One region of the Polaromonas sp. SP1 genome, then DNA from elsewhere that is predicted to be linked to it. Evidence: predicted binding sites of a transcription regulator. Region 1 holds the regulator's gene; each other region holds the start of a gene.

Evidence for each region. Region 1 encodes LexA, which represses DNA repair genes until DNA is damaged. Its sites were predicted from a motif close to ACTGTATNNNNATACAGT; they were not measured.
Region 2: DT070_RS14375 (PA0069 family radical SAM protein) is a predicted target of LexA. The motif match lies at 5,562-5,579, and genes of this name have one in related genera.
Region 3: DT070_RS14245 (DNA topoisomerase IV subunit B) is a predicted target of LexA. The motif match lies at 4,865-4,882, and genes of this name have one in related genera.
Region 4: imuA (translesion DNA synthesis-associated protein ImuA) is a predicted target of LexA. The motif match lies at 3,983-4,000, and genes of this name have one in related genera.

The regions. Positions count from the first base shown of each region.
Region 1 covers NZ_CP031013.1:3,707,207-3,714,646, reverse strand. Annotated here, with positions in the region: gene DT070_RS17625 (3-hydroxyacyl-CoA dehydrogenase) at 1-1,239, opposite strand, end outside; gene DT070_RS17620 (hypothetical protein) at 1,296-3,389, shown strand; gene DT070_RS17615 (D-2-hydroxyacid dehydrogenase family protein) at 3,437-4,444, opposite strand; gene DT070_RS21640 (hypothetical protein) at 4,626-4,775, opposite strand; gene lexA (transcriptional repressor LexA) at 5,184-5,888, opposite strand; gene DT070_RS17600 (asparaginase) at 6,039-6,995, shown strand; gene DT070_RS17595 (hypothetical protein) at 7,020-7,439, shown strand.
Region 2 covers NZ_CP031013.1:3,014,892-3,022,331, forward strand. Annotated here, with positions in the region: gene DT070_RS14350 (electron transfer flavoprotein subunit alpha/FixB family protein) at 1-768, shown strand, start outside; gene DT070_RS14355 (acyl-CoA dehydrogenase) at 860-2,650, shown strand; gene DT070_RS14360 (nitronate monooxygenase family protein) at 2,756-3,718, shown strand; gene DT070_RS14365 (acyltransferase) at 3,930-5,045, shown strand; gene DT070_RS14370 (DOPA 4,5-dioxygenase family protein) at 5,126-5,473, opposite strand; gene DT070_RS14375 (PA0069 family radical SAM protein) at 5,631-6,728, shown strand; gene DT070_RS14380 (GNAT family N-acetyltransferase) at 6,797-7,237, shown strand; gene DT070_RS14385 (L,D-transpeptidase) at 7,258-7,440, shown strand, end outside.
Region 3 covers NZ_CP031013.1:2,980,925-2,988,364, reverse strand. Annotated here, with positions in the region: gene parC (DNA topoisomerase IV subunit A) at 1-596, opposite strand, end outside; gene DT070_RS14255 (GGDEF domain-containing protein) at 681-1,946, opposite strand; gene DT070_RS14250 (lytic transglycosylase domain-containing protein) at 1,952-2,848, opposite strand; gene DT070_RS14245 (DNA topoisomerase IV subunit B) at 2,848-4,818, opposite strand; gene DT070_RS14240 (MFS transporter) at 5,032-6,261, shown strand; gene DT070_RS14235 (SDR family oxidoreductase) at 6,472-7,284, shown strand; gene DT070_RS14230 (bifunctional 2-polyprenyl-6-hydroxyphenol methylase/3-demethylubiquinol 3-O-methyltransferase UbiG) at 7,281-7,440, shown strand, end outside.
Region 4 covers NZ_CP031013.1:3,390,721-3,398,160, reverse strand. Annotated here, with positions in the region: gene DT070_RS16210 (error-prone DNA polymerase) at 1-1,696, opposite strand, end outside; gene DT070_RS16205 (DNA polymerase Y family protein) at 1,706-3,184, opposite strand; gene imuA (translesion DNA synthesis-associated protein ImuA) at 3,144-3,956, opposite strand; gene DT070_RS16195 (disulfide bond formation protein B) at 4,153-4,659, opposite strand; gene DT070_RS16190 (VOC family protein) at 4,896-5,303, shown strand; gene DT070_RS16185 (DUF2277 domain-containing protein) at 5,390-5,665, shown strand; gene DT070_RS16180 (NAD-dependent epimerase/dehydratase family protein) at 5,683-6,720, opposite strand; gene DT070_RS16175 (LysR family transcriptional regulator) at 6,815-7,440, shown strand, end outside.

The DNA of each region.
Region 1 (7,440 bases):
GCTGTCGCGGATCACGCTGACCGCTTTGCCGTCGCGCGCAAAAAGGGCGTGCGCGGCGTCGCGCATATCGGTGCGAGTGGCGGGGTTGGTGGCCAGCACGCGCCGCTTGGTGGCCGCATCGTCGATCAGCATGTCGATGCCGACGGTGCGGGCCGGGTCCAGGCGCTCCACGACGGCGACGGTGGTGATGTCAAAGCCCAGGGGCGCCACCAGCATCAGGGCCTGCGGCGAGGCGGAGGCGCCGGTTTCGATCCTGGCGCCCAGGTTCTTGAGCAATTGGAGGAGCTCCGAGCGGCGTGAAGCGCGCGGCGATACCCATACGGGCGGAAGTTCGGCCACCTGGGGGACGGGTGGCTCGGGCGGCACCTGTATGGCGCCATCCGGGTAGCGGTAAAAGCCTTCGCCTGTCTTGCGGCCCAGCACGCCGCCGGCCAGGCGCTGCGCAGTGATTACGCTGGGGCGGTAGCGGGCTTCTTCGTAATACTGGTGGTAGATCGCTTCCATCACGGGATGGGAGACGTCCAGCCCGGTCAGGTCCATCAGCTCGAAAGGGCCCAGCTTGAAGCCGGCCTGGTCGCGCAGGATGCGGTCTATGGTGGCGAAATCGGCGATGCCTTCGCTGACGATGCGCAGCGCCTCGGTGTGATAGCCCCGCCCGGCGTGGTTGACGATGAAGCCAGGCGTGTCTTGCGCCTGCACCGGCGTGTGGCCCATTTGCCGGGCGTACTGGCTCAGGCCTTCGCACACGGCGGGGCTGGTCTTCAGGCCCGCGATCACTTCGACCACTTTCATCAAGGGGACTGGGTTGAAGAAGTGGTAGCCTGCCAGGCGCCCGGGGTGTTTCAGGCCTGCGGCGATCGCCGTCACGGACAGCGAAGAGGTGTTGCTGGCCAGCACGGTTGCGGCCGGCACCAGCGCTTCGAGTTCCGCGAACAGGGTCTTTTTGACCTCCAGCCGCTCCACGATGGCCTCGACGATGAGGTCGCAGCTTGCCAGGTCGCCGAGGGTGGCGGCCAGCAGCAGGCGCTTTTTGTGCCCATCGGCCACACCAGCCTCGATGCGGCCTTTTTCAACCAGCTTGTCCCATTGCGCGCAGATGGCTTCGCGAGCTTTTTCAGCGGCGCCGGCCTGGGCATCCATCAGTCTGACCGTGCTTCCGGCCTGTACGGCAATCTGCGCGATGCCGCGCCCCATGGCGCCGGTGCCAACTATTCCCACATTCTCGTAATTTACTTTCATGCCTGAATTATGGCCGAGCGTATTTCGCGGAGGCGGCTGGCAAAATTAGAAACCTTATGAAATTTGCCGAGAAGCCTCTCCGAATCCTGCTCGGCGCATTGCTGCTGGGAACTGTTGTCAACAGTTTTGCCGTGTCTTTGGGCAGGGTGCGCGGTGCCGCAGTTGTGGGCCGTCCGCTGGACGTTACCCTGGCCGTGCAACTGGATGCTTCGGAAGGCCTTTCTGCCGTTTGCGTCGGGACAGATGTCTTTTTCGGCGACAGCCAGGTGCCTTCCAGCAAGGTCCGCATCGCAACTTCCGCGGGCGCGAATGCCGGCGAAGCTCTGGTTCGCATCCGCACCACGTCCGTGATCGACGAGCCTGTGGTGACGCTGTACGCGCGTGAAGGTTGCCTGCAGACAAGCGCTCGCAAGTACGTGCTGCTCGCAGAGGCTCTGCCCGACAACATAAGCCCGCCGGCATTGGCCAATGTGCCGGCAATGCCCTCGGTGCCGGCCGCGCAGCCGTCACCCGTTGCCGGCGGCGATGCGCGGAGCAGGGCGGTGGCGCCGGGTAGCGGGCAAGCAGACGCCGCGGCGCCGGCCCGTCCGCGCAAAACCCCAGCAGCAAAATCTGAAAGCCGGCCGGCCGTCGCATCACCTTTGCTGGCAGCGCCCGTTGCACGTGCAGCCGGCAAAACCGCCCCCCAGCCGGCACGATCATCCCGCCCACGCCTCAAACTGGATCCGATTGACCTGACCATTGATCGCGATCCTTTGCTTCGGTCATCGCCGGAGCTCCTTTCGGTGCCGACCACCGATGCCCAGCAGAGGACTGCGGCTGCGGCCTTATGGCAGGCGCTCAGCGCGCAGCCGCAGGACATGGCGCGCGACAGCCAGCGGCTCAAGTCCCTGGAGGCCGACGTCGCCGGCATGCTGGCACAAAGCCGCAAGACGGAAAACGCCGTCACGGAGCTGCAGGGCCAGCTTGCACTGGCGCGCAGTGAACGCTACAACAATTGGCTGGTGTACGGCCTGGCTGCGTTTTTGCTGCTTGCACTGTTGGCTGGCGCCTTTCTGTGGACGCGTAACCGGCAGCACAGGCAGGGCTTGCACGGACGCGCGTGGTGGGGCGATGAGCCTGCGGACGGCGGCAAGTCCGGCACAAAGAGTCATTTTGCGGTTGGCGCGGAGTCGGGTTTGCAGCCACTGGGCGGCGGCGCTCCGGCGAATATCGACCTTCCCTCGAAGTTCGGGATGGATCTCAACCTGGATGAGCTTGGCCCTGAAAACCCGCAAGCCAAGGTTCCAGCGCAGCCTGCCTTGCCTGCGAAGCCAGGTGAATCCAGGGACTATCCGGAGTTTTTGCCAAGCCTGGGCGGCTTGAGCGGAATGCCGCGGATTGTGAATGCTGAAGAGCTTTTCGACGTGCAGCAGCAGGCGGACTTCTTCCTTTCACTGGGCCACACCGACAAGGCGGTGGAAGTGCTGCGCCACCACACGATGGACAACGTGGAAACGAGTGCGCTGATCTACCTGGACTTGCTGGACCTGTATCACAAGCTGGGGCGCCACGACGATTACGAGGCGCTGCGCAAGGAGTTCCACCGGATGTTCAACGCCCAGGTCCCGGCATTTGACGACTACGCCATGGACACGCACGGGCTGGAGTTCTATGTCGAGGCGCTGACGCGCATTGAGTCGCTGTGGCCGACACCCAAAGTGCTGGATGTTCTTGAGGAGTCTATTTTTCGCAAGCCCGACTCGAGAGGTGAGGTTTTCAGCCTCGCGGCCTATCGCGAGCTTTTGCTGCTTCATTCCATCGCGAAGAAAATCATCGCCCGCCCGAAAGAGCCGGAGGGAGCCAGGCCGAGCGGTCATGCGGGACTTTCAGCACCGGATGGGAATGGCGCCTTGCCTCGCGCCAGCACTTTTGGCCATACCGATATCCAGCCTTTGTCCGCGCGGTTTCACAACACGGCGCCGCCACCACTTCCTACGGAAATGACGGCCGACCTGACCCGGCCACCGGTTTCATCCAGGCTGGGACTGGATATCGATTTGAGTCAGGACGCTTTCGAGACGGAGTCGCCTTTGCCTTCGACCAATGCCGCCGGGGACAACCTGATCGAGTTCGACCTGGATCTTCCTGTTCTGGCGCAAAAGGAATAAAGCCCGGTTCGGCCCCTTATTCCCCTCAACTCCCACGCTCGTGCGCCTTAGCGGCGCACCTGCAGTGCGCCGGGGTTCACGATGTTGGTGGGCGTGCCCTTGATGAAATTGACAACGTTGTCGAACGCTGCGCCGAAGTACAGCTCGTAGCTGTCTTGCTCCACGTAGCCGATGTGGGGCGTGCAAATGCAGTTTTCGAGCCGCAGCAGCGCATGGCCTTGCAAAATGGGCTCAGATTCAAAGACATCAATTGCGGCCAGGCCGGGCCGACCGCGATTGAGCGATGCGATCAGCGCCTCCGGCTCTATCAGCTCAGCGCGCGAGGTGTTGACCAGCAGTGACGTGGTCTTCATGCGCGACAGGTCTTCCAGCGTGACGATGCCCCGGGTTTCGTCGTTCAGGCGCAGGTGAAGGCTCAGTACATCGCTTTGCTCGAAGAATTCAGCTTTGCTCGCTGCGATCTCGAAGCCGTCCGCTTTGGCGCGTTCAAGGGATGCTTCCCGGCCCCAAATAACTACCCGCATGCCGAACGCCCTGCCGTAGCCTGCAACGATTTGCCCGATTTTTCCGTAGCTCCATACGCCCAGGGTTTTGCCCTTGAGCACGGAGCCGATGCCGAAATTGGGCGGCATGGAAGCCGATTTGAGCCCCGCCTGCTGCCACGCACCGTGCTTCAAATGCGCGACGTAGTGGGGGATGCGGCGCATGGCCGCCATCACAAGCGCCCAAGCCAGTTCGGCCGGCGCGGTGGGGGAGCCTGTGCCTTCGGCCACCGCAATCCCGCGTTCGGTGCAGGCGGCGACGTCGACGTGGCTGCCGACGCGGCCGGTCTGGACAATAAGCTTGAGCTTGGGCAGCTTTTCGATGACCTGGCGGTTGAGCTGGGTTCGCTCCCGGATGAGGACGATGACGTCTGCATCCTTGAGCCGGACGGAGAGTTGGCCGATGCCTTTGACGGTGTTGGTATAGACCTTGGCGGGGTAGGCCTCCAGCTTGGCAGCGCAGTTCAGTTTTCGCACTGCGTCCTGGTAGTCGTCGAGGATCACAATATTCATGCCGATATTGTGCCTGCAAGATTTTTCTTCCCGGCCGCAAGGGTTGCTCGAACGGGCTCTTTTTGTATCGCAAGGAAACGAGCCGCAGCCCGCCGCGGATGCATGCGGATTTCCACGTCACGTTCGCCTCTTGAAGGCGGCTTCCTCGGGGCCGCTGTTGCTTGACCGGACGCCTGTGCGTTTATGCGGCTTCGCGCTGAGCCATGCGCTCAAGCTCCGCGCACACATCGGCCATGCGGCCCGAGATGACCATGCGGCCAGCGCAAGCCGGGCCGACATTGGAATCGAACTCCCGCACCACCCTGAGCCGGCTGGGCGTAGGGGAACTCAAGGGAGGTTTGCTGCTTTTGCGGGTGAGGGCGCCAGCCGCAGTGGCTGGTGACTGATGCGGTGCAACGGCCGTGCCCCTGACGTGGCGCTGAGGGGCGCCGGATGGATGGCGAGACCCAAAGGGCAACACCAATTGCCCTGAAGCGCATTGGGCGCCTGCCGGCGGGGCAAACCGGCCGGATGCGTTTTGTGCGGGCACAAACCAGGCTGCCAAAGCATGCACGGGTCCAAGCAGGACAGACAGCATTGATGTGTGTGAAAAACTGAAAATTCCCATGATGAACTCCTGTATGAGAGAGGTTTACACAGGCAGGATTTCGGACCGGCAGATCTGCCGGCGAGGCCACTGCACCAGGGTGTTGGCCATCTGGCCAAACGCCCGCCACCTGGTGCGTGGCCAGATTGGTGGCTACATCAACATGGTGTTGCGGATGAGGCCGACAGCCAGGCCTTCAAGCTCGAACGGCTCGCCGGGCTCGACCACAATGGTTTTGAAGTCGGGATTTTCGGGGAGGAGTTCGATCAGGTTTTTGTTGCGGCGAAAGCGCTTAACGGTGACTTCGTCGCCGAGCCGGGCTACGACAATCTGGCCGTTCTTGGCTTCTTTGGCCTGTTTGACGGCCAGCAGGTCGCCGTCCATGATGCCGACGTCCCGCATGCTCATGCCGCGAACCTTGAGCAGGTAATCGGGCTGGCGCTGAAACAGGCTGCTTTCAAAATAATAGGTCTGCTCGATATGTTCCTGCGCGAGAATCGGGCTGCCAGCAGCAACCCGCCCCACCAGAGGCAGGGCGAGTTGGGCCAGGCTTTGCAACGGCAGGGAAAACTGTTTGATCCTGGATTCGTTCAGGGTGCGCAAGGTGTCGCTGCGCAGGCGGATGCCGCGTGAGGTGCCGCTGACAAGTTCAATGACGCCTTTACGGGCCAGTGCCTGAAGGTGCTCTTCGGCGGCGTTGGCGGAGCGAAAACCCAGTTCGGCGGCGATTTCAGCGCGCGTAGGCGGTGCACCCGTGCGTGCGATAGCGCTCTGGATCAGCTCCAGGATTTGCTGCTGGCGTGCGGTGAGCTTGGGGCCCTCGGAGGGAAAATGCGGAAAATCGTCGAGTGTGCTCATAACCGTTGCTCCTTGAATGAACAGTTCCGAAGGCGCTTTGATGTGTGGCTTGCGGGGTTGCCCAGGCTGTCAGGTTGCGGGTGGTAACTGTTTTAATATCCAGTACCTGTATTTTCATCCAGTTTTTAAAAGATTGCAAGCTCACTTTCTATGCACCGTCAACAAATTGTGATCCTGGGCACTGGCGGCACGATTGCCGGCCGGGCCGAAAGCGCTTCAGACAACATCGGCTATACCGCGGCCCAGGTCGGCGTCGACCAGCTGGTGGCGGCCATTCCCGCCCTGGCCGGCGCCGGCCCCGTGCTGACGGAGCAGGTGGCGCAGATCGACAGCAAGGACATGGCTTTCGCGGTGTGGGCCCGGCTTGCCGCACGCGTCAGCCACTTTTTGGCCCAGGCGGACGTCCAGGGCGTTGTCATCACGCATGGCACCGACACGATCGAGGAGACCGCGTATTTCCTGCAGGTGGTGTGCCGGCCCGCCAAGCCGGTTGTGCTGACCTGCGCGATGCGGCCCGCGACAGCGCTGGTGCCCGACGGTCCCCAGAATCTGCTGGACGCCATGGCTGTGGCGCGCCACCCCGGCGCCGCAGGCGTGGTGCTGGTATGTGCCGGAGCCATCCATAGCGCCCTGGATGTACAGAAGGTGCACACCTACAGGCTCGACGCCTTCAGTTCGGGTGACGCCGGGCCGCTGGGCTACGTCGAGGAGGGCTCCCTCAGATTAACAAGAAATTGGCCTCCGGCCCAGGACCTGCATGGACATGTTGCTATTAAAAATATAGCAAACTGGCCTGACACGGCTTTATGGCCACGCGTTGAGATCGTCATGAGCCATGCCGGCGCCGGCGGCGCCATCGTGCAAGCCCTGCAGGCGCAGGGGGTGCGGGGGCTGGTGGTCGCCGGGACGGGCAATGGCTCCCTGCACCAGGACCTGGAGGCGGCGCTTTTGCAGGCGCAGGCCGAGGGTGTGCAGGTGGTGCGCGCGACCCGGTGCCCCAATGGCCGGGTGCTGCCCGCGCCAAAAGACAAAATTCCTGATTCGCAGGGGCTGAGCCCCGTCAAGGCCAGGATTGCTCTGATGCTCCAGTTGATGGCCGGGGCCTGACGGCGGGACGGCAGGCCAGTCGCGATGTTCACTGCACTCCAGACCCATGCCTGGGCATACCCGGCGCTCGAGATCGCGCACATCGGCGGGATTGCGCTGCTGCTGGGCAACCTTGTGTTGCTGGAGCTGCGGGTATTTGGTTTGGGCGCCGGATTGCCGGTGAAAGACCTGGCCCGCCTGAGTCTCAGCGTGGCGCTGGCTGGTTTTACCCTCGCGGCGGCTTCCGGTTTGCTGATGTTTGCCTCGCAAGCCGCCGAACTGTTGAGCAACCGGGCCTTTACCCTGAAGATGGTGCTGTTATTCGCCGCCGGATGTAATGCGGCATGGTTTCACGGGCGCGGGTCGCTGGACAGACTCGATGCCTGGGCTCGCGCGCAAATGGTTCTGTCAAGCCTGATCTGGCTGGCTGTCGTGGCTTGCGGCCGCTGGATCGCCTATCTGTAAC
Region 2 (7,440 bases), 690 kb from region 1:
AAAGTCATTCACGTCGAAGGCGAGCACTTCGCCCACGGCCTGGCCGAGAACATGGCCGCGCAAGTCGTAGCCATCGCCTCCGCTTATTCGCACATCCTGTTTCCCGCCACCGCCTCGGGCAAGAACATCGCCCCCCGCGTGGCTGCCACGCTGGATGTCGGCCAGATCTCCGACATCACCAAAGTCGATGCCGCCGACACCTTCGAGCGCCCCATCTACGCCGGCAACGCGATTGCCATCGTGCAAAGCCTGGACGCGACCAAAGTGATTACCGTGCGCACCACCGGCTTTGATGCCGCGGCCGCTACCGGTGGCTCCGCTGCGATTGAAACGCCCGCAGGCGTGGCCGACAGCGGCAAGTCGACCTTCCTCGGCTCCGAAATCGCCAAGAGCGACCGCCCTGAACTGACGGCCGCCAAGATCATCGTCTCCGGCGGCCGCGCCATGGGCTCCAGCGAGAAGTTCAACGAAGTGCTGACGCCGCTGGCCGACAAGCTGGGCGCAGCCCTCGGTGCTTCACGTGCCGCGGTCGATGCGGGCTACGCCCCCAACGACTGGCAAGTGGGCCAGACCGGCAAGATCGTGGCGCCCCAGCTCTACATCGCCGCCGGTATCTCCGGCGCGATCCAGCATCTGGCCGGCATGAAAGACAGCAAGGTCATCGTCGCGATCAACAAGGATCCTGAAGCGCCGATTTTCAGCGTCGCCGACTACGGCCTGGAAGCCGACCTGTTCACGGCCGTGCCTGAGCTGGTCGCAGCACTGTAATTGCAGTCAGCAAAGGGCGTCTTCTTGACGCCCTTTTTGTATCCGGACTTGCCGCGCACCGACGGCAGCCATCGACTACGTGGAGAGACAAATGAGCTACATCGCCCCCCTCAAGGACATGCTGTTTGACATCAAGCACCTGGCCAACATCGAACAGATCGCACAAATCCCGGGCTTTGAAGAAGCCGGCTTCGACACCGCGCAGGCCGTGCTTGAAGAATGCGCCAAGTTCAACGAAGGGGTGCTGGCGCCGCTGAACCGCGACGGCGACATTAATCCTTCCAGCTGGAAGAACGGTGAAGTCACCACCACGCCCGGTTTCAAGGATGCCTTCCGCCAATACGTTGAAGGCGGCTGGCAGGGCCTGCAGCACCCGGCTGATTTTGGCGGCCAGGGCCTGCCCAAAACCATAGGCGCGGCCTGCGGCGAGATGCTCAACTCCGCCAACATGAGTTTTGCGCTGTGCCCGCTGCTAAGCGACGGCGCCATCGAAGCGCTGCTCACAGCCGGCTCCGACGACCTCAAGGCGGTCTACCTCGAAAAGCTGGTGAGCGGCCAATGGACCGGCACCATGAACCTGACCGAGCCGCAGGCCGGCTCCGACCTCGCGATGGTGCGCAGCCGTGCCGAGCCGCAGCCCGACGGCACCTACAAAGTCTTCGGCACCAAGATCTTCATCACCTACGGTGAGCACGACATGGCCGAGAACATCGTGCACCTGGTGCTGGCCCGCGTCACCGGCGCGCCCGAAGGCGTCAAAGGCATCAGCCTGTTTGTCGTGCCCAAGTTCATGGTCGGCAAAGACGGCGCCCTCGGCGCGCGCAACGACGTGCACTGCGTGAGCATCGAGCACAAGATGGGCATCAAGGCATCGCCCACCGCTGTGCTGCAGTACGGCGACCACGGCGGCGCCGTCGGCTACATCGTCGGTGAAGAAAACCGCGGCCTCGAGTACATGTTCATCATGATGAACTCGGCGCGCTACGCCGTCGGCATGCAGGGCATCGCGATTGCCGAGCGGGCTTATCAAAAGGCTGTGGCATTTTCCAAAGACCGCGTGCAGAGCCGCCCGGTCGACGGCTCCATCAAGGCGAGCGCGCCCATCATTCACCACCCGGACGTGAAACGCATGCTGATGACCATGCGCGCCTACATTGAAGGCTGCCGCGCCATGGCTTCAGTCGCCGCTGCCGCTTACGACGCAACGCACCACCATCCCGATGCCGACGTGCGCAAGCAGAACCAGGCGTTTTACGAGTTCATGGTGCCGCTGGTCAAAGGCTACAGCACCGAGATGAGCCTTGAAGTGACATCGCTGGGCGTGCAGGTGCACGGCGGCATGGGCTTTATTGAAGAAACCGGCGCGGCCCAGTACTACCGCGACGCCAAGATTTTGACGATCTACGAAGGCACGACGGCCATCCAGGCCAACGACCTGATCGGCCGCAAGACTTCGCGCGACGGCGGCCAGACGGCCAAGGCGATTGCCGCGCAGATTGAAAAAACCGAGAACGAGCTGATCAAGCAGGGCAGTGCCGATGCCGTCGCCGTGGCCAGGCGCCTGAAGGCTGCGCGCATTGCGTTCATTGACGTGGTCGACTTTGTGGCCGGCAATACCAAGGCCAGCCCCAACGCCGTGTTTGCCGGCAGCGTGCCTTACCTCATGCTCGCGGGCAATGTGGTGGCCGGCTGGCAGATGGCGCGCTCGCTGTTGGTGGCACAAGAACAAATCGCGCAAGGCGTTGACGTCGCCTTCATGCAGGCCAAGATCACGACCGCACGCTTTTACGCCGACCACCTGCTGACCAAGGCGCCCGGCGTGCGCGACAGCATTGTGGAAGGCGCAGACAGCGTGACGGCGCTGGCGCTGGAAGCATTCTGAGCTTCCGGCCGCCGCCTTCTGCTATCAAATAAATAGCTATCAGCCCAGGTGCTTATTGGGCTGGAGCACGTTTTTACTTAAAACCAAGAGACACACGGAGCCACCATGTCCAGACTGCCCGGCGCATTGAACAAGCTGCCTTTGCCCATCATCGGCTCGCCGCTCTTCATCATCAGCAACCCGAAACTGGTGATTGCGCAGTGCAAGGCTGGTGTGGTCGGCGCCATGCCCGCGCTCAACGCACGGCCTGCGTCGCAGCTTGACGAATGGCTCGCCGAAATCACCGAGGCGCTGGCCGCCCACAACAAGGCCAACCCCGACAAGCCCGCCGCGCCTTTTGCCATCAACCAGATCGTTCACAAGTCCAACGACCGGCTCGAGCACGACATGGAGATGTGCGTGAAGTACAAGGTGCCCATCTACATCACCAGCCTTGGCGCGCGTGAAGACATCAACGCGGCAGCGCACAGCTACGGCGGCGTGGTGCTGCACGACATCATCAACAACAAGTTCGCCCGCAAGGCGATTGAAAAGGGCGCCGACGGCCTTGTGGCCGTGGCCGCCGGAGCAGGCGGCCACGCAGGCGTGAAGAGCCCGTTCGCACTCATCCAGGAAATCCGCCAGTGGTTTGACGGCCCGCTGGCCCTCTCCGGCGCCATCTCTACCGGCGGCGCCGTGCTGGCCGCGCAGGCCATGGGCGCCGACTTTGCCTACATCGGCTCGGCCTTCATCGCGACGGAAGAAGCGCGCGCCGCCGACGCCTACAAGCAAGCCATCGTCGACGGCAACTCCGACGACATCGTCTACAGCAGCCTCTTCACCGGCGTGCACGGCAACTACCTCGCGCCATCGATTCGCGCCGCCGGCATGGACCCGGACAATTTGCCCGAAGGCGACGTCAAGACCATGAACTTCGGCGGCGGCGAAGGCAGCAAGTCCAAGGCCTGGAAAGACATCTGGGGATGCGGCCAGGGCATTGGCTCCGTCAGCAAGGTGCAACCCGCTGCGGACTACATCGCCCAGCTCAGCCGCGAATATGAGCAGGCGCGCCAGCGGGTCTGCGCTTAATTACTGTCCGTTTCATGAATCCGTTCGGGCTGAGCCTGGCCTGCCCTGAGCTGCCTGTCCTGAGCTCCGTCGAAGGGGTCGAGGGGTCGCAGCTTTGTCCGCCATCAGAGCCGCTCGCCCTGAGCCTGTCGAAGGGTTCGCCTTACGGGCAAAGCTTCGACAGGCTCAGCCCGAACGGCTTCGATGGTTGGCGCTTGACTCTCTCGACTTGATGACAGCCCCAACACGCATCCCCGGCATCGATGCCCTCAAGGGCCTGGCCTGCGTCCTCATTGTTCTGCATCACCTGGCCTTTTACGGCCCGATGTCGGATGTGGTTCACCCCTTTGCGCCCGCGCTGATGGGCTGGCTTTACGGCTACGGCCGCATGGCCGTGCAGGTCTTCCTCGTCGTCAGCGGTTTCCTGGCGGCCGCCTCGCTGGCGCCGCAGGGCGTGGCGGTGTTTGATTCACCCGCCCAACTGATCCTTCGCCGCTACTGGCGGCTCGTCAAGCCTTACCTGGTAGCGCTGGCTGTCAGCGTGATGGTGGCCGCACTCGTCAGGCCCTGGTTTGCGCATACATCCGTGCCTGCAGCGCCCACGCTGCTGCAGCTTCTGGCCCATGTGTTTTTGCTGCAAGACCTGCTCGGGCAGGAAGCGCTTTCCGCCGGCGTCTGGTATGTGGCCATCGACTTTCAGCTGTATGCGCTGGTGGTTCTGGTCTTTGCGTTTGCACGGCGGTTTCAGTTTCAGCAGGGCGAAGATGGCGATGCAGCGCACCCCACATCCACCTCGGCTCAGCTCGGCGTAAGCCTCATCTTGCTGCTCGCGCTGGCCTCGCTGCTGTTCTTCAACCGTGCGACGGCCTTCGACATCACCGCCCTGTATTTCTGCGGCTCCTACGCACTCGGCATGCTGGCCTTCTGGGCATCCCGCAATCTGGGCGCACGGCGCGGCTTCTGGTTCGCCACCATGGCGGTCATGGGTGCTCTGGCCCTGGCGCTCGATTTCAGGGGCCGCCTCGTGGTCGCGCTGGTCACCGCCTTCGGGCTGGTGGGGCTTTCCAGTCTTCAATCCGACGCCTGGCCGGTGCGCTGGCTGCAGCAGCGCCGCCTGGTGCAACTTGGCCGCATCTCGTACTCGGTGTTCCTCATCCACTTCCCGGTGTGCCTGTTGGTCAACGCTGTCGTTGGCTACTTCTGGCCAACGCAGCTTGCTGCCAACGTGGCGGGTTTGCTGTTGGCGTTCATGCTTTCGCTGCTGGCTGGCAGCGTGCTCTACCGATGGGTAGAGTGCCGGCCCGTGCTCGAGGGCCATGGCTGGATTCGCCGCATTTTTGCGAACTAAAAACGGCTCTAGCCCAGACGCCACCTGGGCATCTAGCTATCAAATTGGTAGCGCAGCCGGTTGCGGCCCAACGCACAGGCTCAGCGCCTGAACATCTCCAGCTTCAACTCCGCAGGCTCGCCCAGCCATGAGGCATGCGTCGTGTGGTCCGCCAGGTCATCGCCGGTCAGGCCATGCACAAACACATCGAGCCCTTTGCGTTCGCTCTCCAGCCACGGGATGAGGCGGTCAAACTTCTCACTGTCAAACGCCAGCTGGCAGCTCCACCGCGGATGCGGCCCGACCTCGCGCTCATGCACACGCCCCACGGCCACGCCAAAAAGCTCGCCCGCCTTTTCGCACAGCGCGCGCGCCTGCTCGGTCTTTCCGGGGCCGAAATAAACATGGGCGTGATAGCGGGCGAAGAGGTTTTCGGGGCGTTGGGTCATGGGTGGCGAAATGCGTTGTCGCTGATCTGGGAACCCATTATTTGCGGCCTGCGCAGGCTGTGTTGCGAAAGGGGCTTTGACTGCATATACTGTATATATATACAGTTTTTACTCGGCCATTTCCAGTCTCCACACGCCCATTTCCAGGCAACCCACCATGTCCGACGCCACCATCCCCATCCACGCCATCAAAGGCCGCGGCACGGCCACGCGCATGCCGCACCGGTTTGAAAAAGACGTGCGCAGCGCGTGGGACGACGGCTGGGGCACGCTGGAGGGCGATGCGGCGGGCGAGGCGCCGCGGATTGAAACCAGCGTGACGATGGAAGACGCGCGCAGCGCCATCGTCGGCAACGACTCGCCGGACATCTTTTTTGACTACAGCATCAACCCCTACCGTGGTTGTGAGCACGGCTGCGTGTACTGCTATGCGCGGCCCACGCACAGCTATCTCAATCTTTCGCCCGGGCTGGACTTTGAAACGAAGATCATCGCCAAGCGCAACATTGCCGAGGTGTTGCGCGCCGACCTGCGCAAGCGCAGCTATGTGCCGCGCCTGCTCAATATCGGCTCGGCCACCGACTGCTACCAGCCCGCCGAGCGCGAGCTGCGCCTGACGCGCAGCATCATCGAGGTGATGCAGGAAGTGAAACACCCGTTCTCGCTGATCACCAAATCCAGCGGCGTAGAGCGCGACCTGGATTTGCTGGCGCCGCTGGCCGCCGACAAGCTGGCCGCAGCCTACGTGACCATCACCACACTCGACGGCGAGCTGGCGCGCAAACTGGAGCCGCGCGCGGCCGCGCCGCACCGGCGGCTGCGCACCATTCGCACGTTGGCAGAGCACGGCATTCCAGTCGGCGTGAGTGTGGCGCCGCAAATCCCGTTTGTGAACGACGACATGGAGCATGTGCTGGAGGCGGCCTGGGAGGCGGGCGCGCGCAGCGCCTTCTACACCGTGATCCGCCTGCCCTGGGAGGTGGCGCCCATCTTCAAGGAATGGCTGGAGCTGCACTACCCGCAGCGCGCCGCGCGCATCATGGCCCGCATCCACGAGATGCGCGGCGGCAAGGATTACGACGCCGATTTCGCCACGCGCATGAAAGGCCATGGCCTGTGGGCAGAGCTGATCAAGCAGCGCTTTGAGAAAGCCTGCAGCCGCATCGGCTTTAACCGCCAGCGCATTGAGCTGGACCTGAGCCGTTTTCAACCGCCAGGCCCGCCCGGCACGGCGGGGCAGGGCAGCCTTTTCTGAGGGAAGGCTATAGTCCAAAAAACGTGTGCATCACACCTCATGCCGTCTAAAGATAAAAGGAGTTCATCTTGGCCCTAGAGTGGAAATATTCATCGGAAGGCATGACCGCTGCGGACTGGGAAGAGTTGTCGAACCTCTACCGCATTGCGCCGCTCGGCGAGAAGAAGCCCGCCGACCTCCAGCTTGTGTTTTCCAACAGCATGTTCAAGTGTTTTGTGTATGACGCGGGCAACCTGATTGCGGCCGGGCGCGCCGTCGCAGATGGAAAAGACTGCTCTTACATCTGCGACATCGCGGTTGCACCCGACCGCCAGGGCTCTGGCCTGGGCAAGGAGATGGTGGCGGCGCTGGTGCGGCTTTCCCAGGGCCACAAAAAGATCATCCTGTATGCGGTGCCCGGCAAAGAGCCGTTCTACCGCAAGCTCGGCTTCAAGCGCATGGCGACGGCCATGGCGATCTTTGCCAACCAGGAGCAGGCGCTCAAGGACGGCTTGCTCACCGACAACTGAGCGCGCAGGGATTCACCCAGGTGGAAAGCACCCGCATCCTCATCAGCCTTCAGGAGCAGACCCTGCGCCTGTTCCGCAGCAGCGAGCTGCTGCGCGAATACCCGGTATCCACCGCCCGCAACGGCGCAGGCGAAATGCAGGGCAGCGCCTGCACGCCGCGGGGTCTGCATGTCGTCCGCGCAAAGATAGGCGCGGGCCGCGAG
Region 3 (7,440 bases), 730 kb from region 1:
CTGGGTATCTCGGTGGCCAGGCCCACGGCAATGCCGCTGGCGCCGTTGAGCAGCGTAAACGGCAGGCGCGCCGGCAACTGGCGCGGCTCTTCAAAGGAGCCGTCGTAATTCGGCACAAAGTCGACCGTGCCTTCGTCGAGTTCATCGAGCAGCAGTGTGGTGATGCGCGCCAGCCGCGCTTCGGTGTAACGCATGGCGGCGGCACCGTCGCCGTCACGTGAGCCGAAATTGCCCTGGCCGTCGACCAGCGGGTAACGCTGGCTGAAGTCTTGCGCCATGCGCACCATGGCGTCGTAGGCAGCCTGGTCGCCGTGGGGGTGGTATTTACCCAGCACGTCGCCGACCACGCGCGCGCTCTTGACGGGCTTGGCCCCGCTGGCGCCATTGGCGCCGCCAAAGCCCAGGCCCATGCGCTGCATGCTGTAGAGGATGCGGCGCTGCACCGGCTTCTGGCCGTCGCAGACGTCGGGCAGGGCCCGTCCCTTGACGACGCTCAGCGCGTATTCCAGGTAGGCACGCTGCGCGTACGCAGCCAATGAATCCTGGTCGGCGGGTTCGGGGATGGGGGCAACGGCGTCGGGGGTAAAGAGGTCCATCTTGGAATTGCTTTGCTTGGCTTTGCGTGATTGACGGATAAGGGGATGGAAATTGTGCGGCAGCGCGGATTATCGGACCAGGCCTCAGCGGCTCATGGGGGGCAGGAATGAAAAGATCGAGTCGCGCTTTGAGTTCGTGGAGCCCTTGGAACCGTTCGTACCATTGGGGCCACCTGGGCTGTCTGGATTGGTCAACTGGTCTTCAGTCACCACCAGGATGCTGCGGTTGCGGTGGCTGCGCGGCCAGTCCCTGAAGATATCGGCCATGCGGCCCAGCCATTCATGGGTCTCGGGCAATGTCATCGGTTTGCTGTTCTTCAGCAGGCTCACGATGACGCGAAACTTGAATTCCACACCTTGCAGCAAAGGGCTGTCAATGCGCAGCCCGCTGACCACGAGCCGGGTGGCCAGGGAGTTGACCTCTTCCGCGCCCTGCAGGCCCTGCGCCACTACGGCAAAGTGCCCACCGGAGATACGGGCGGCCAGGTCGTTGTCGCCGACGGTGCGGCGCAGTCGCATGGCCGCTTCGAGCAGCATTTTTTCGTTGAACTCAGCCCCCAGTTCGTTGAGGAGGCCTTGCCAGTTCTGCACCTCGATCAGGAACAGCGCGTTGCTACCCGGCGTCTGGTGCACGCGCGACATCACACGCATCAGGCGCTCGACCAGCACACTGGTGGTGGCCAGGCCGGTCAATGGATCAGTGACGTTGGCAGAGAAACTGCGCAGGCGGCTTTCATTGAGGAGGCGGCTGCGCCAGACCAGCGACAGGTAGATGGGCGGCACCTGCAACAGGAGCATCAACACCACCGGCCAGTAGGGCTGCCGGGTATCGGTCCATCCGGCGAGGGAAGACACGGAAATCACCAGCCCGGCCAACAAGCCAAACAGCAGCCACCATTTCCAGGGCCCGGCCGAGTCCCATGATTGCTGCATGAGGTAAGCATGGAACGCCAGCAGCAAAACGCCCCACACCAGCGCGGCGATTTGCGAAATCGAAGGCGATGCCACGCCGGCGACAAGGCCCAGCAATACCAGACTGGCCAAGACGACAACGGCGATGATCACTTTGGCCGCCGTGGAGAAGTGCCGGTTTTTCAGGAGCCAGGCCTGCAGCCCCGCCAGCAAGGAGGGGCCGGCCACCAGCAACAGGTCTTCCACCCGCCCGGTATCGTCTGCAAACTGCTGGCCCGCGATCACCGCCGCCACCATCAGCGACACGTAGGCGCCCAACGCCAGCAGCGTGCGCTCGTCATAGGCAAAAGCGATGATCAAACTGAGAAGCAGCACCAGGCCCAACACCCCGACCGCCACACCCAGCGCAAACATCCCGGGATTGAACACAAGGTGCATGGGCGTCAGTTCTGCTCGGGCTGAACCTCTGGCGTGACGGTGGATGCCACCGTGGTCGCGGGCACCATGTTGCCGCGGCCGGTGCCGCCCATCATCTCCATGCGCACCCGGCCACCGGAAGACGCCATCATGCTGGGCGGCTTGAGGTGGTTGTAGAGCTGCATCACGGTCTTGACGTAGTTTTTGGTTTCCGGGTAGTTCGGAATCTTGTTGCCCGCACGTTGGACGGCGCCCTCGCCCGCGTTGTAGGCGGCGATGGCCAGCTCGAGCTGGCCCGGGAACATGGCGATCAGGTCGCTGAGGTAACTGGAGCCGGCGCGGATGTTGGTCTTGGGGTCGGTCAGCCTTTTGTGGACGGTGGAGTCCTTGGTGGCCCGAACGCCATAACGCTCCGCCGTGGGCGGGATCAGCTGCATCAGCCCGACCGCGCCCTTGGGCGATACCGCCTGGGTATTGAAGCCCGACTCGGTGGCAATCAGCGCCTGCAGCAGTTCGTAGTCGATGCCGTGCGTGGCCGAGGCCTCGCGCAGCAGGTGCTTGACGGCCTTGTAATTGGGCGACACATCAAAGTAGGCCAGCAGCTTGGGCGGCGCGGCGGCCACACCCGTGGCACGGTTGGCGCCGCTGCCCACGGCCTTGCCGCTGCGCCCGGCGTTGCTGCCGCCCGCGCTGAAGCTTTCGGCGCCGCGGAAAAAGAGCTCATAGCGGTCGTCCAGCCGCGCGGCGGAGAAATGCGCAATGCCGTCCTTGTCGACATAGCCCCAGATGTCGGCATGGGCCGGGGCGGAAAACAGTGCGGCCAGCCCCAACACCATGGCGGGCAGGCCGGCGGTGCGCAAAGGCCTGCGCAGCAGCGAAATAAATGCGGGAAATGGGAGGCGCAAGGCCAAAGGCAGTTTCATCAAATGTCAATTTCCACGGCGTCGCCGTGCAGCTCCATCAGTTCGCGGCGCGCCGCAGCTTCGCCTTTGCCCATCAGTTTGGTGATGAGCGTCTCGGTTTGCAGGAAATCCTGGTTGCCCAGTTGCACGGGCAACAAGCGGCGGGTATCAGGATTGAGTGTGGTTTCCCATAATTGTTCCGCACTCATTTCGCCCAGCCCCTTGAAGCGGCTGATGCTCCAGGCCCCCTCTTTTACGCCATCTTTGCGTAACTTGTCCAATATGGCGGTCAATTCGCCTTCATCAAGGGCGTAGACCTTGGAGGCCGGCTTTTTGCCGCGCGCCGGCGCGTCCACCCGGAACAGCGGCGGCCGGGCGACATAGACATTACCCGATTCGATCAATTTGGGGAAATGGCGGAAAAACAGGGTCAGCAGCAATACCTGGATGTGCGAGCCGTCCACATCGGCGTCGCTCAGGATGCAAACCTTGCCGTAACGCAGGCCCGAAAGGTCGGGCGTGTCGTTCGGGCCGTGCGGGTCGACCCCGATGGCGACCGCGATGTCGTGGATTTCGGTGTTGGCAAAGAGGCGGTCGCGCTCGACCTCCCAGGTATTGAGCACCTTGCCGCGCAGGGGCAGGATGGCCTGGCTTTCCTTGTCGCGGCCCATCTTGGCGCTGCCGCCAGCGGAGTCGCCCTCGACCAGGAAGACTTCGTTGTGCGCCAGGTCCCGGCTTTCGCAGTCGGTCAGCTTGCCGGGCAGCACGGCCACGCCGGATCCCTTGCGCTTTTCGACCTTCTGGCCGGCTTTCTGGCGGGTTTGGGCGGCCTTGATGGCCAGTTCGGCCAGTTTGCGGCCGTAGTCGACGTGCTGGTTAAGCCAGAGCTCCAGCGTGGGGCGCACAAAGCTGGACACCAGCCGCACCGCATCGCGTGAATTGAGGCGCTCCTTGATCTGGCCCTGAAACTGCGGATCCAGCACCTTGGCGCTCAGGACATAGCTGGCGCGGGCAAAAACGTCTTCGGGCAGGAGCTTGACGCCCTTGGGCAGCAGCGAATGCAGGTCGACAAAACTCTTGACGGCATTGAAGAGGCCGTCGCGCAGGCCGCTTTCATGCGTGCCGCCGGCGCTGGTCGGGATCAGGTTGACATAACTTTCGCGCACCGGCTGGCCTTCTTCGGTGAAGGCCACGCACCACTGCGCGCCCTCGCCTTCGGCAAAACTTTCGTGCGAGGCGTCGGCAAACCCTTCGCCCTCGAACATCGGGATCACCGGGTCGCCGGTCAGCGTCTGCATCAGGTAGTCGCGCAGGCCGCCCTTGTAAAGCCAGGTCTGGACGTCTTTGGTTTTCTCGTTGGTCAGCGTCACCGTGACGCCGGGCATCAGCACGGCCTTGCTGCGCAGCAGGTGCGTGAGCTCGGCCATGGGCAGCGTGGCCGACTCAAAGTATTTGGCATCGGGCCAGGCGCGCACGGTGGTGCCGGTCTTGCGGTCGCCCTCGCCGTTTTTGCGCAGGTGCAGCTTCTCGATCACGTCGCCGCCCGAGAACACCAGGTGGGCGACCATGCCTTCACGGTAGGACGTGACTTCGAGCCGCTTGGACAGCGCATTCGTCACGCTGACGCCCACGCCGTGCAGGCCGCCCGAGAAGCTGTAGGCGCCGCCCTTGCCCTTGTCGAACTTGCCGCCGGCATGCAGCCGGGTGTAGACGATCTCGATGACCGGCACTTTTTCTTCCGGGTGCAGCCCGAACGGGATGCCGCGGCCGTCGTCTTCCACGCTCACCGAGCCGTCGGTGTGCAGGGTGACCTTGATTTTTTTGCCCTGGCCGGCCAGCGCTTCGTCGGCCGAGTTGTCCAGCACTTCCTGGATGATGTGCAGGGGGTTGTCGGTGCGGGTGTACATGCCCGGGCGCTGCTTGACGGGCTCCAGGCCCTTGAGCACGCGGATCGAGCCTTCGGAATAGTCGGTGGGTAGTTTGTCAGCCATGGCAGATGAAAGAATTGCCGCAATTGTAGTCGGGGCTGCGAAAGTCACTGTATGGACGTACAGCTCCACGCTATTGCTGATCGTTTTCGCGGGATCGGTCCTAGGCCTTCGCTGCGCACGAACAGCGAGCCCGGCGGCAGCGTTTTGCCATTTTCGTTACAGTCGGCGGATAGCTACTTTTCGCTTTCTTTTGCGCCGTCCGGCGACCCACCCATGACCTCCGACACCAAAAAACTCTCGATGCTCCAGGTGCTGATCTGCGGCGCCACCATCGTCACGCTCTCCATGGGCATACGCCACGGCTTCGGCCTCTGGCTGCAGCCCATCACCCAGGCGCAGGGCTGGACGCGCGAGACATTTGCCTTTGCGCTGGCGGTGCAAAACCTCTCCTGGGGCATTTTCGGCATCTTTGCCGGCATGGCGGCCGACCGTTTCGGCGCCTTCCGTGTGATCGTGGTCGGGGCCCTGCTCTATGCACTGGGCCTGGTCGGCATGGCCTTGTCGCCGACCGGCTTGCTGTTTACCCTGACGGCCGGCGTGCTGATCGGCGCGGCACAGGCCGGAACGACTTACGCCGTCATTTACGGCGTGATCGGGCGCAATATCCCGGCTGAAAAACGCTCCTGGGCCATGGGCGTGGCCGCGGCGGCGGGCTCCTTCGGCCAGTTCCTGATGGTGCCGGTCGAAGGTTTCCTGATCAGCGGCCTGGGCTGGAAGGAAGCCCTGCTGGTGCTCAGCGGCGCCGTGCTGCTGATCGCGCCGCTGGCGCTGGGCCTGCGTGAAGGCGGCTTTACCGGCGGCCAGCCCGCCAAGCGTGAGCAAACCATCGCCCAGGCGCTGCGCGAAGCCTTCAAATACCCGAGCTTTCAATTGCTGATGGCGGGCTACTTTGTCTGCGGCTTCCAGGTGGTGTTTATCGGCGTGCACATGCCCAGCTACCTGAAAGACAAGGGCCTGTCGCCCCAGGTGGCCAGCTACGCGCTGGCGCTGATCGGCCTCTTCAATGTTTTTGGCACCTACATTGCCGGCTCGCTGGGCCAAAAAATCGCCAAGCGCAAGATCCTGGCATTTATCTACCTCGCGCGCGCCGTGGTGATCGCCGTGTTCCTGGCCGCGCCGCTCAGCCCGCTGAGCGTGTATATCTTTGCCAGCCTGATGGGCCTCTTGTGGCTGTCGACGATTCCGCCGACGAATGCGGTGGTGGCGCAGATCTTCGGCATCCAGCATTTGTCGATGCTGGGCGGCTTTATCTTCTTCAGCCACCAGATCGGCTCCTTCATGGGTGTCTGGCTGGGCGGCTATCTATATGACCGCACCGGCAGCTACGACATCGTCTGGTACATCGCCATTGCGCTGGGCGTGTTTGCCGCGCTGGTGAACCTGCCGGTACGCGAGACGCCGATTGTTCGCGGCGGGCTCGGCAAACTGCCGCAAGGGGCCTGACATGGCCAAAACCATCGGCCTGTGGGCGCTCGCGATCATCGCGTCGCTGGGGGTGTTTGCCCTCTACACACGGCCCGATTTCCTGGTCACACTCGCCAACCAGATCTGGGCCTGCTTCTAGCCTTTGCACTCTTGCGTTCCAAGTAAGGCCGGCCCGGAATTTTTAAGTTATTTCGGGCTCCAGCCCAATAAACACGTGCACTAGCTGCTATGAAAACGATAGTAATTACAGGGGCTTCCGACGGCATAGGCGCCGAGATGGCGCGGCAACTCGCCCAAACCCACGGCGCCGGCGTGGCGCTGGTGCTGGCCGCGCGCAACGAAGCGCTGCTCCAGGAGGTCGCTGGCCAATGCGCCGCGCGCGGCGCACAAACACTGGTCGTCAAAACCGATGTCTCCATCGAGGCCCAATGCCGCCACCTGATCGACGCCGCCGCCGGGCGCTTCGGCCACATCGACGCGCTCATCAACAACGCCGGCATGTCGGCGCAGGCCCTGCTGGAAGACGTCAAAGCCGAAGATCTTGCCTGGTATGAGCAGCTGATGCGCATCAATTTGTGGGGCAGCGTGTGGTGCACCCATGCCGCCTTGCCGCACCTGAAACTGCGCCGCGGCAGCATCGTGGCCGTGTCCAGCCTGGCCGGGCTGATCGGCGTGCCGGGCCGCACAGCCTATAGCGCCACCAAATTTGCCATGGTGGGCTTTTTTGAGGCGCTGCGCGCCGAAATGAAGGGTGCCGGCGTCAGCGTGACCACGGCCTACCCGGGCGTGGTCGCCACCAACATCCGGCACCGCGGCTTCAATGCGGCCGGCGTGCCGGCGGGATCCAGCGGCCTGAAAGAAGACGGCGCCATGAGCGTCGAAGAATGCGCCCGCCTCATCCTGCAGGGCATGGCGAGCCGGGACCGCGAAGTCGTCATGACGGCCAAGGGCAAGCTGGGCCGCTGGCTCAAGCTGATTGCGCCCGGCCGGGTGGAAGCGATGGCGCTGGCGGCGCTGAAAGACGACGTCAAACCAACATGACGGGAGCTTTGCACGGAACGGAGCCGCCCTCCGCCTGGGTGCAACGTTGGTCACACCTGGTGCCCAAGCGCGGCGTCGTGCTGGACGTCGCCTGCGGCCACGGACGCCACGCACGCTGGTTTTATGAACGAAATCACCCTCTGGCCCTTGTGGATC
Region 4 (7,440 bases), 320 kb from region 1:
CTTTGTCCCACTGGATGATGCGGCGGTCTTTCATCGACGCCGGCTGCACCGGCACCAGCCGCGTGAGCTTGCCTTGTGTCAGCACAAAGCCGCCCACGTGCTGGCTCAGGTGGCGCGGGAAGGCCGGGCGTTCCTTTTCGCGCTTTTTGCGGTCATCGGCCTCGGCGATCTCGTCTTCCTTGTCCGGATACACCGCCATCAAGAGCCGCGCCAACTGTAGCCACTGCAGCACCGGCCCGATATCGGCCTGCACCTCGGCCTCGCGGATTTTTTCTTCCAGCACCTGGCTGCCGTCAAACCAGAAATGCTCTTTGGCATAGAGCTCCACCGTGTCGGGGTCTATGCCCAGGGCCTTGCCCACGTCGCGCACGGCGCTGCGCGAGCGGTAGCTGATCACGGTGGCGGCAATGGCGGCGCGGTCATGGCCGTACTTTTCATAGATGTACTGGATGACCTCTTCGCGCCGCTCGTGTTCAAAGTCGACATCGATGTCGGGCGGCTCGCTGCGTTCGCGGCTGATGAAACGCTCGAACAGCAGCTTGCTTTCCGACGGGTCAATGGCCGTCACCGCCAGGCAATAACAGACCGCCGAGTTGGCCGCCGAGCCGCGGCCCTGGCAAAGGATGTTTTGGCTGCGGGCAAAACGCACGATGTCATGCACCGTGATGAAGTACATCTCGTAGCCGAGCTCCTCGATCAGGGCCAGCTCCTTGCCCACCTGCCGCCGTATCTTGTGCGGAATGCCGTGCCGGTAACGCTGGTGCGCGCCCTGCCAGGCCAGGCGCCGCAGGCAGTGCGCCGGGCTTTCGCTGCGCGGCACGATGTCTTCCTGCGGGTAGCGGTACAGGCTGCGGATTTCATCAAGGTTGAAGCAGCATCGGCCGGCGACCTCCAGCGTGGCGCGCAGCAGGTCGCGCGGGTAGACCTCGGCGAGCTTCATGCGCTGGCGCAGGTGCGCTTCGGCATTGGCCTGCAGCTCAAAGCCGCATTCATGCACGGTGCAGCCCAGCCGGATGGCCGTCAGCACATCGTGCAGCGGCTTGCGTGAGCGGATGTGCATCAGCACGTTGCCGGCCGCCACCAGCGCGATGCCGGTGCGCCGGCCGGTTTCGCGCAGCTGCGCCAGCCGCAAGGCGTCGTCCATGCCCTGCAGCAAGGTCACGGCCAGCCAGGCGCTGGCGCCGAAACAGGCTACCGCCCACTGGGCATGGGTGCACAGGCTGTCAAGCTCGATGGCGCCGGGCAAGGGCGAGAGCAAGACCTCGCAGTGCGACAGCACCGAAAAATCCGTCTCGCCCAGGGCCACGCGGTAGCTGCCCTTTTCAATCCTGTCGCCCACCTGGCGTGCCGTGGTGATGAACTCGCACAGGTTGCCCCAGCCGGTGGCGGTGTGCGGCAGCACCACCAGGCGGAAGGCGTCATGCCCGTTCCGGTCCTTGACCAGGAATTCGGCGCCCGGCAGCAGCTGGATGAACACGCTGAGTTTTGCCAGCGCCTTGGCCGCCGTATGCGCCCGCACCACACCCGCGACCGAACATTCGTCGGTGACGGCAATCGCGCGGTAGCCCAGCTCGGCCGCGCGCACCACCAGCTCCTGCGCATGCGAGGCGCCGCGCTGGAAGCTGAAATTGCTCAGCGCGTGCAGCTCCGCGTAGTCGGGCAGCCGAGGGGTTTCTGACAAGGCGTCGGGCAGCATCGCAGCAACTCAGGCAAAAAAACCGTGCAGGTACCAGTGGTGCCGCGGCTGCAGCGCCGCCGTGCCGTCTGAGGCCAGCAAGGCCAGCCGCACGCTGTAAACCCAGAGCAAGCTGCCCTGCTCGCTGCGGTAGATGTAGTAGTCGCGCATCGCCGGCGGTGTCTGGCGCTCGGTATGCACCTGGTGGGCGCCCTCGCTGGGCGCCAGCCAGCCGGTGGCCTCCAGCCGCTGCGGCCCGGCCAGGCGCGTTAGCGGGCCCTGGTAGACCGGCTTGTGGCCTTCGGTCGCCAGGCGCAGCGGCTCGGGCAGCAGCCAGCTCGGGTACAGGGCTTCAACACGCGGCGCCGGCGCCGCTGGACCGGGTGAATTTTTCAAGCGTTTCAGGCCTGTAGCCAAGGCGGTGCCTGCGCCACCCGCTATCGATTTAATAGCGCCACGGGCCTCCACCCAGCGCTGCATGTGTTCCGGCCGGTGGTCTTCGCACGGCTGCCAGGCCTGCACCCGCGCATCGCCCAGGCGCGCGCTCAGCCGCTCGACCAGCTCCACCGCGGTGTCGCCCTGCTGGCGCGCTTCCATCAGCAGGCTGCCGGTGGCCGCCGCCGAATCGGCCAGCAGCTCGGTCGCCAGCGACTGCAGGCTCACGCTGTGCACCGGCGCCGGCAGCTTTTGCTGCGCCAGGTGCTCGGCGATCAGGCGCGCCACATGGCGCAGGTCTTGCGCGGGCTGGGCGGTGCGGATGTCGAGCTCGCCGGTGGGCGGCACGTCGCGGCGCGGGTCCAGGTGCCAGGTGATCTTCAGCGCGCACAGGCCGCTCTGGCGCCCCAGCAGCCAGGCATGCAGGTGCACCAGAAGCTGCTCGACACCCGCCATCAGCGCCGGGGCGTGGGTGACCAGCGCGTTGAGCTCGAGCTTTTCCTCAAAGTGCTCAGGCAACACCAGCCACGCGTAGTCGTCTGGCGCGCTGCCCCGGGCGCGGTCCAGCGCCGCCAGCAAGCCGGCGCCAAAACGCCGCGCCACGCCGTCACGCGGCAGGCGCAGCAGGCCGTCCCAGCTGCGGCAGCCGATGCGCTCCAGCACATCGAGGTGCGGGCGGGCTGCCGTCAGGGTGTGCAGGGGCAAGTCGGCCACGCGGGTTTTGCGGGTGGCGGCGCCGCTTTTTTGCGCTGAAAGCTGCAGCCGCAGACGGGCGATTGCTATCAAAGATGTAGCGCCTTGTGCAAGCACAACCTGGGCTGGAGCCCGATTTGATTCAAAAAACAGGTGCAGCTGGCGCTGCAGCTGTTCCGCCAGTTTGGCCAGCCCGCCGAAGAGGCGCAGGCTGCCCGTCACGTCCATCAGCACGGTTTCGTCCACCAGCGCCACGCGCGGCGTGAAGCCCAGCGCGATGCTGGCCGCGGCCCGCTGCACGGCAGAGGCATCCAGCAAGGCCGGCCCAGGGGAAGCCGCCTCAGTGGTGATCGAGATGTGCAATGCGATCCAGCAAGGCATGAATCGGACTTTCGGGTGAAGTGACGGGAAGCGACACCAGCGAAGGCAGCAGCATGGGCGCCACGTCCTCGCGTTGGCGCCGCGCCCTTTCACGGCTGGCCGCCAGCAGCGCCGACAGCCGGGCCGGCCGGGTGTCGAGCAGCAGCGGCGCGGCCAGCGGCGGGCCGCGGCGTTTAAGCACGTGCACAAGCAGGTTGCCCGCCTCGGCCGCCGCACCTTCAAGCAGCAAACGCAGCGGCGCCGGCGAGGACTCCTGCTGCGCCCGCAGCGGCCTGAAGACAAATAGCAGCTTGTTGTGCGCATGGGCGGCGATCTGCAGGCGGCGCAAATGCGCGCTGCGCGCATCGGGCAGCCAGGCCAGCACACTGTGCACGTCGCCGCACTGCAGGGCTTCACGCGTGGCCCACAGAAGAGACGGTGCATCACCCGGTTTGCCATGAATGCTGAGCAGCCGCTGCATCGAAAGCCGGCGCGCGCCCAGCGCCGGCCCAAAAGGCAGGTGCGGCGCACCCACCATCACCGTCAACAGCCCGGGTGCCTCTGCCTGCAAAGCGGCCAGGGCCGGCGCCACCAGGCCCCATTCATACAGGCCCGCCTGCGGCTGGAGCACTTCAACCAAAGCGCCCTGCGGCCAGCCGCCACCCGGCAAAGCGCCGTCCAGCGCCGCATAGCCCGTTGCCGCCGTTTGCAGGCTCGCACTGCCCAGCTCGCCGGCGCGCCATACGTGGGCGAGGTCCGGCAAGGCGCGGTCCAGTGAGTTGGGGGAAAGCATGGCGGCAGGTTCAAATGGGCGAAAATACTGTATTTATGTACAGTATATTGCCGATTCAAACCTTGGCAAATATGCCGGATTGGCCGACTCAACACGGGGCCAAATGGATGCCTGGCCTCAATCCATCCATGCCGCCGGGAGTGAATTCATCCCGGACGGCGACCGATCATCGACTGATCGGCAAAGTGCGTGGGCCTTAACGCTTGCGCAGCTGGCGAGCCATCAGCAGCAAGCCCACAGCCGCAATCGCCACAAAACACAGGAAAGACCAGTTGGCAATCGACAGGCCCAGGAAGGTCCAGTCAATCTTGGTGCAGTCGCCGCTGCCCTTGAAGATCATCGGAATGGCGCGCTTGAGCGGAAAGGTTTCGATCATTCCGTAAAAGTCACGCCCGCAAGAAGCGATCTCAGGCGGGTACCACTGCAGAAAGCTCTGGCGCGCCGCCACAAAAGCGCCGAAGCCGGAGAGCAACACCATCAGGCCCGAACCGGCCACCAGCAGGCCGCGGCTTTTGGCCATGGCGGTCACGCCGGCCACCACCGCCACCAGCACCAGGGCATAACGCTGAACGATGCACATCGGGCAAGGCTCCAGGCCGACCACATGCTGCAAATACAGGCCAAACGCCAGCATGGCCACACAGGCGACAGCGACCAGGGCGAGCACACGGCGCGGCATGGCATCGAAATACGTCAAAAGCATCGGAACCCTCTTTTTTGAATTGGCGTGAGCGTGATTGTGAATTGTCCGATGGTTCGTGGCTTTTGGACCGGCATTAGTTCCTTCGAGCCACAAAATCAGGGCCAATCTTTGTCTTTTTGTTGCCGGGTTTCAGGGCGGCTTGCCCGCATTTGTCCTACAGGTACGGTGAATCGGCGCGCGTAAATTTCAGGATCGAACCGCTCGCTGGCCGGGCTGAACCACACCAAGGAGATGTCATGGAAATACACCGCGGTCGCCTTGTCGACCACATCCATCTACGGGCCCACGACCTGGCCGCCAGCAAGCGCTTTTACCGCGCCGTGCTGCAGTCACTCAACAAGGCACAGGCCATCATTGAAGACAAGGCCTATTTCTCGGCCGACGAGTTATGGATAGACCAGGCCGACGGCCCTACTTCGCACGTCCACCTGGCCTTCCGGGCCAAAGACCACGCAGAAGTCAAAGCGTTTTACGAGGCGGCCCTGGCCGCAGGCGGCACCGACAACGGTGCGCCGGGTGACCGCAAATACCACCCCGGCTACTACGCCGCCTTTGTGCTGGACCCGGACGGCAACAACATCGAGGCCGTGTACCACGGGCCTTTCACGGCTTCGGCTGAGTCGGTGGTGATCAAACCTGCCTGACCAGGCGCAAGTCCGGCAAGGGGCTGCGGCCGGCGGCAAAATGCGCCTTGAATGATTCCAAGTCTTTGCCTCAAGGAGCAGTAGCCATGTGCCGCAACATCAAGACCTTGTTCAACTTCGAGCCGCCCGCCACCGAGCTCGAAATCCGCGACGCGTCGCTGCAGTTCGTCAGAAAGCTCAGCGGCTTCAACGTACCGTCCAAGGCCAACGAAGCCGCGTTTGACCGCGCGGTGGAAGAAGTTGCGGCCTCTGCGCGGGTTCTCATCCGGACATTGGTAACCAACGCCGAACCGCGCAATCGGGAGGTTGAGGCCGAACGGGCACGTACCAGGTCAGCAATGAGGTTTGGCACGAGCCGGTAGCCGGAGCCTGGCTTGCATCAGTCACCGCGGCGCACACCACTGTGGTTTATATCCTCGCCATGCGTACCAAGGCAACCCAGCCCTTGCAGCGTTTCCTCCACAGCAGTGTCCAGCGGCGTGCGCGGCTCCGCACCGAGCGCCGCCACCAGGGAGGCGTTGTCCATGCGTACCGGCGTGTTCCAGAGGTAGCGCATCCGGCGCAGCTCGCGCAGGGTCTCGACAAAGGGCGCGGCCAGCGTCACCGCCCACCAGGAAAAGGATTTTATGGATGGCGCAGGACCGCCGCGCCGCGCGACGACACGGCAGATCGCTTCGGCCAACTGGCGGCCGTCGGTGTCCCACTGGCCGTCCATATGGAAAGTTGCGAATGCAGGCAGAACGTCCCGCCGTGCGAGCAAGGCAACCATGGTACGCGCAACATCCGGTAAATAGGCCCATTGGTGGCCGACGCCAGGCTTGCCAGGCAGCTTTATGCTGCGCACCGAAGCGCCCGGCCGGATCAGGCCTTGCGAGAACCAGCTGTTACCGGCCCTCGGCCCAAAAAAATCGCCCGCGCGCACGATGATCACCCGGCAGCCGCACTGGCCACTGTCGCTGGTCGCGTCCTTGAGCCGCTGCTCAAGCCGCACACGAATCGCGCCTTTGGCAGTGTGCGGGTGTTGCGGTGAATCCTCCCGGGGGCTGGGAAATGCGTCTGGCCCGTAGTTGTAGACCGTGCCAGGCAACACGATGGTCGCGCCGTGCGCCCGGGCGGCAGCAATCGTGTTATCCAGCATGGGCAGCACCAGTTCGCCCCAGCGACGATAGCCGGGCGGATTGACGGCGTGCACTATGACGCCGCAGCTTTGTGCCGCAGCCAAGACATCCCCCGGATTCATCGCGTCGCCACGCAGCCAGGTAATGCCGCCACGTAGTTCGCTCGGCGGCGGCTCGCTGCGGCTAAGCGCGCGAACCTGCCAGCCTGCCGCCTCCAGTTGCCGGGCGACTTCACCGCCGATGCCACCGGTTGCACCCAGCACAAGTGCTGTGCTTGATCTGTCTTGTTTGTTGCTCATGCCAATTCCCTGAAAAGTTGCGATGGGGAAAGTCTGAGCCTTGAAAGGTCAAAATGGAATTGACTAAGAGAGGGTAACGGCTATACATTTTTGCATGGAAGAAGATGCCGGCTGGGAGCTTTATCGTTCGTTTTTGGGGGTGCTGCACGAGGGTTCGCTCTCCGGTGCGGCACGGTCTTTGGGGGTGGCACAGCCTACGGTCGGACGCCATGTTGCCTCACTCGAAAAGTCGCTCGATCTGGCGCTGTTCACGCGTTCACAAACCGGTTTTGCGCCAACCGAGGCCGCGCTGGGACTGCAGCCCTTCGCTGAAGAAATGGCCAGCGCCGCAGCCGCCTTACGCCGCGCCGCCGAAAGCCAGGGGGACGGCGTGCGCGGCACGGTGCGGGTCACCGTGAGCGAAGTCATCGGTGTCGAAGTGCTGCCGCCCATCGTCGCGCAGTTGCAGCGCGCGCACCCGGGTCTGACCATCGAACTGGTGCTGACCAACCGCGTGCAGGACCTGCTGCAACGCGAAGCCGACATCGCCGTGCGCATGACACAGCCTAAGCAGGAACTGTTGATCGCTCGCCGTGTGGGCGAAGTGGAACTGGGTCTTTATGCACGCCGCGATTACCTGGACGCGCGTGGCACGCCACAGTCGTCAGCGGACCTGGCGCGGCATGCGCTGATTGGGTTCGACGAAGAGACGCCCTTTCTGCGCTCGGCGCGCAAAGCCTT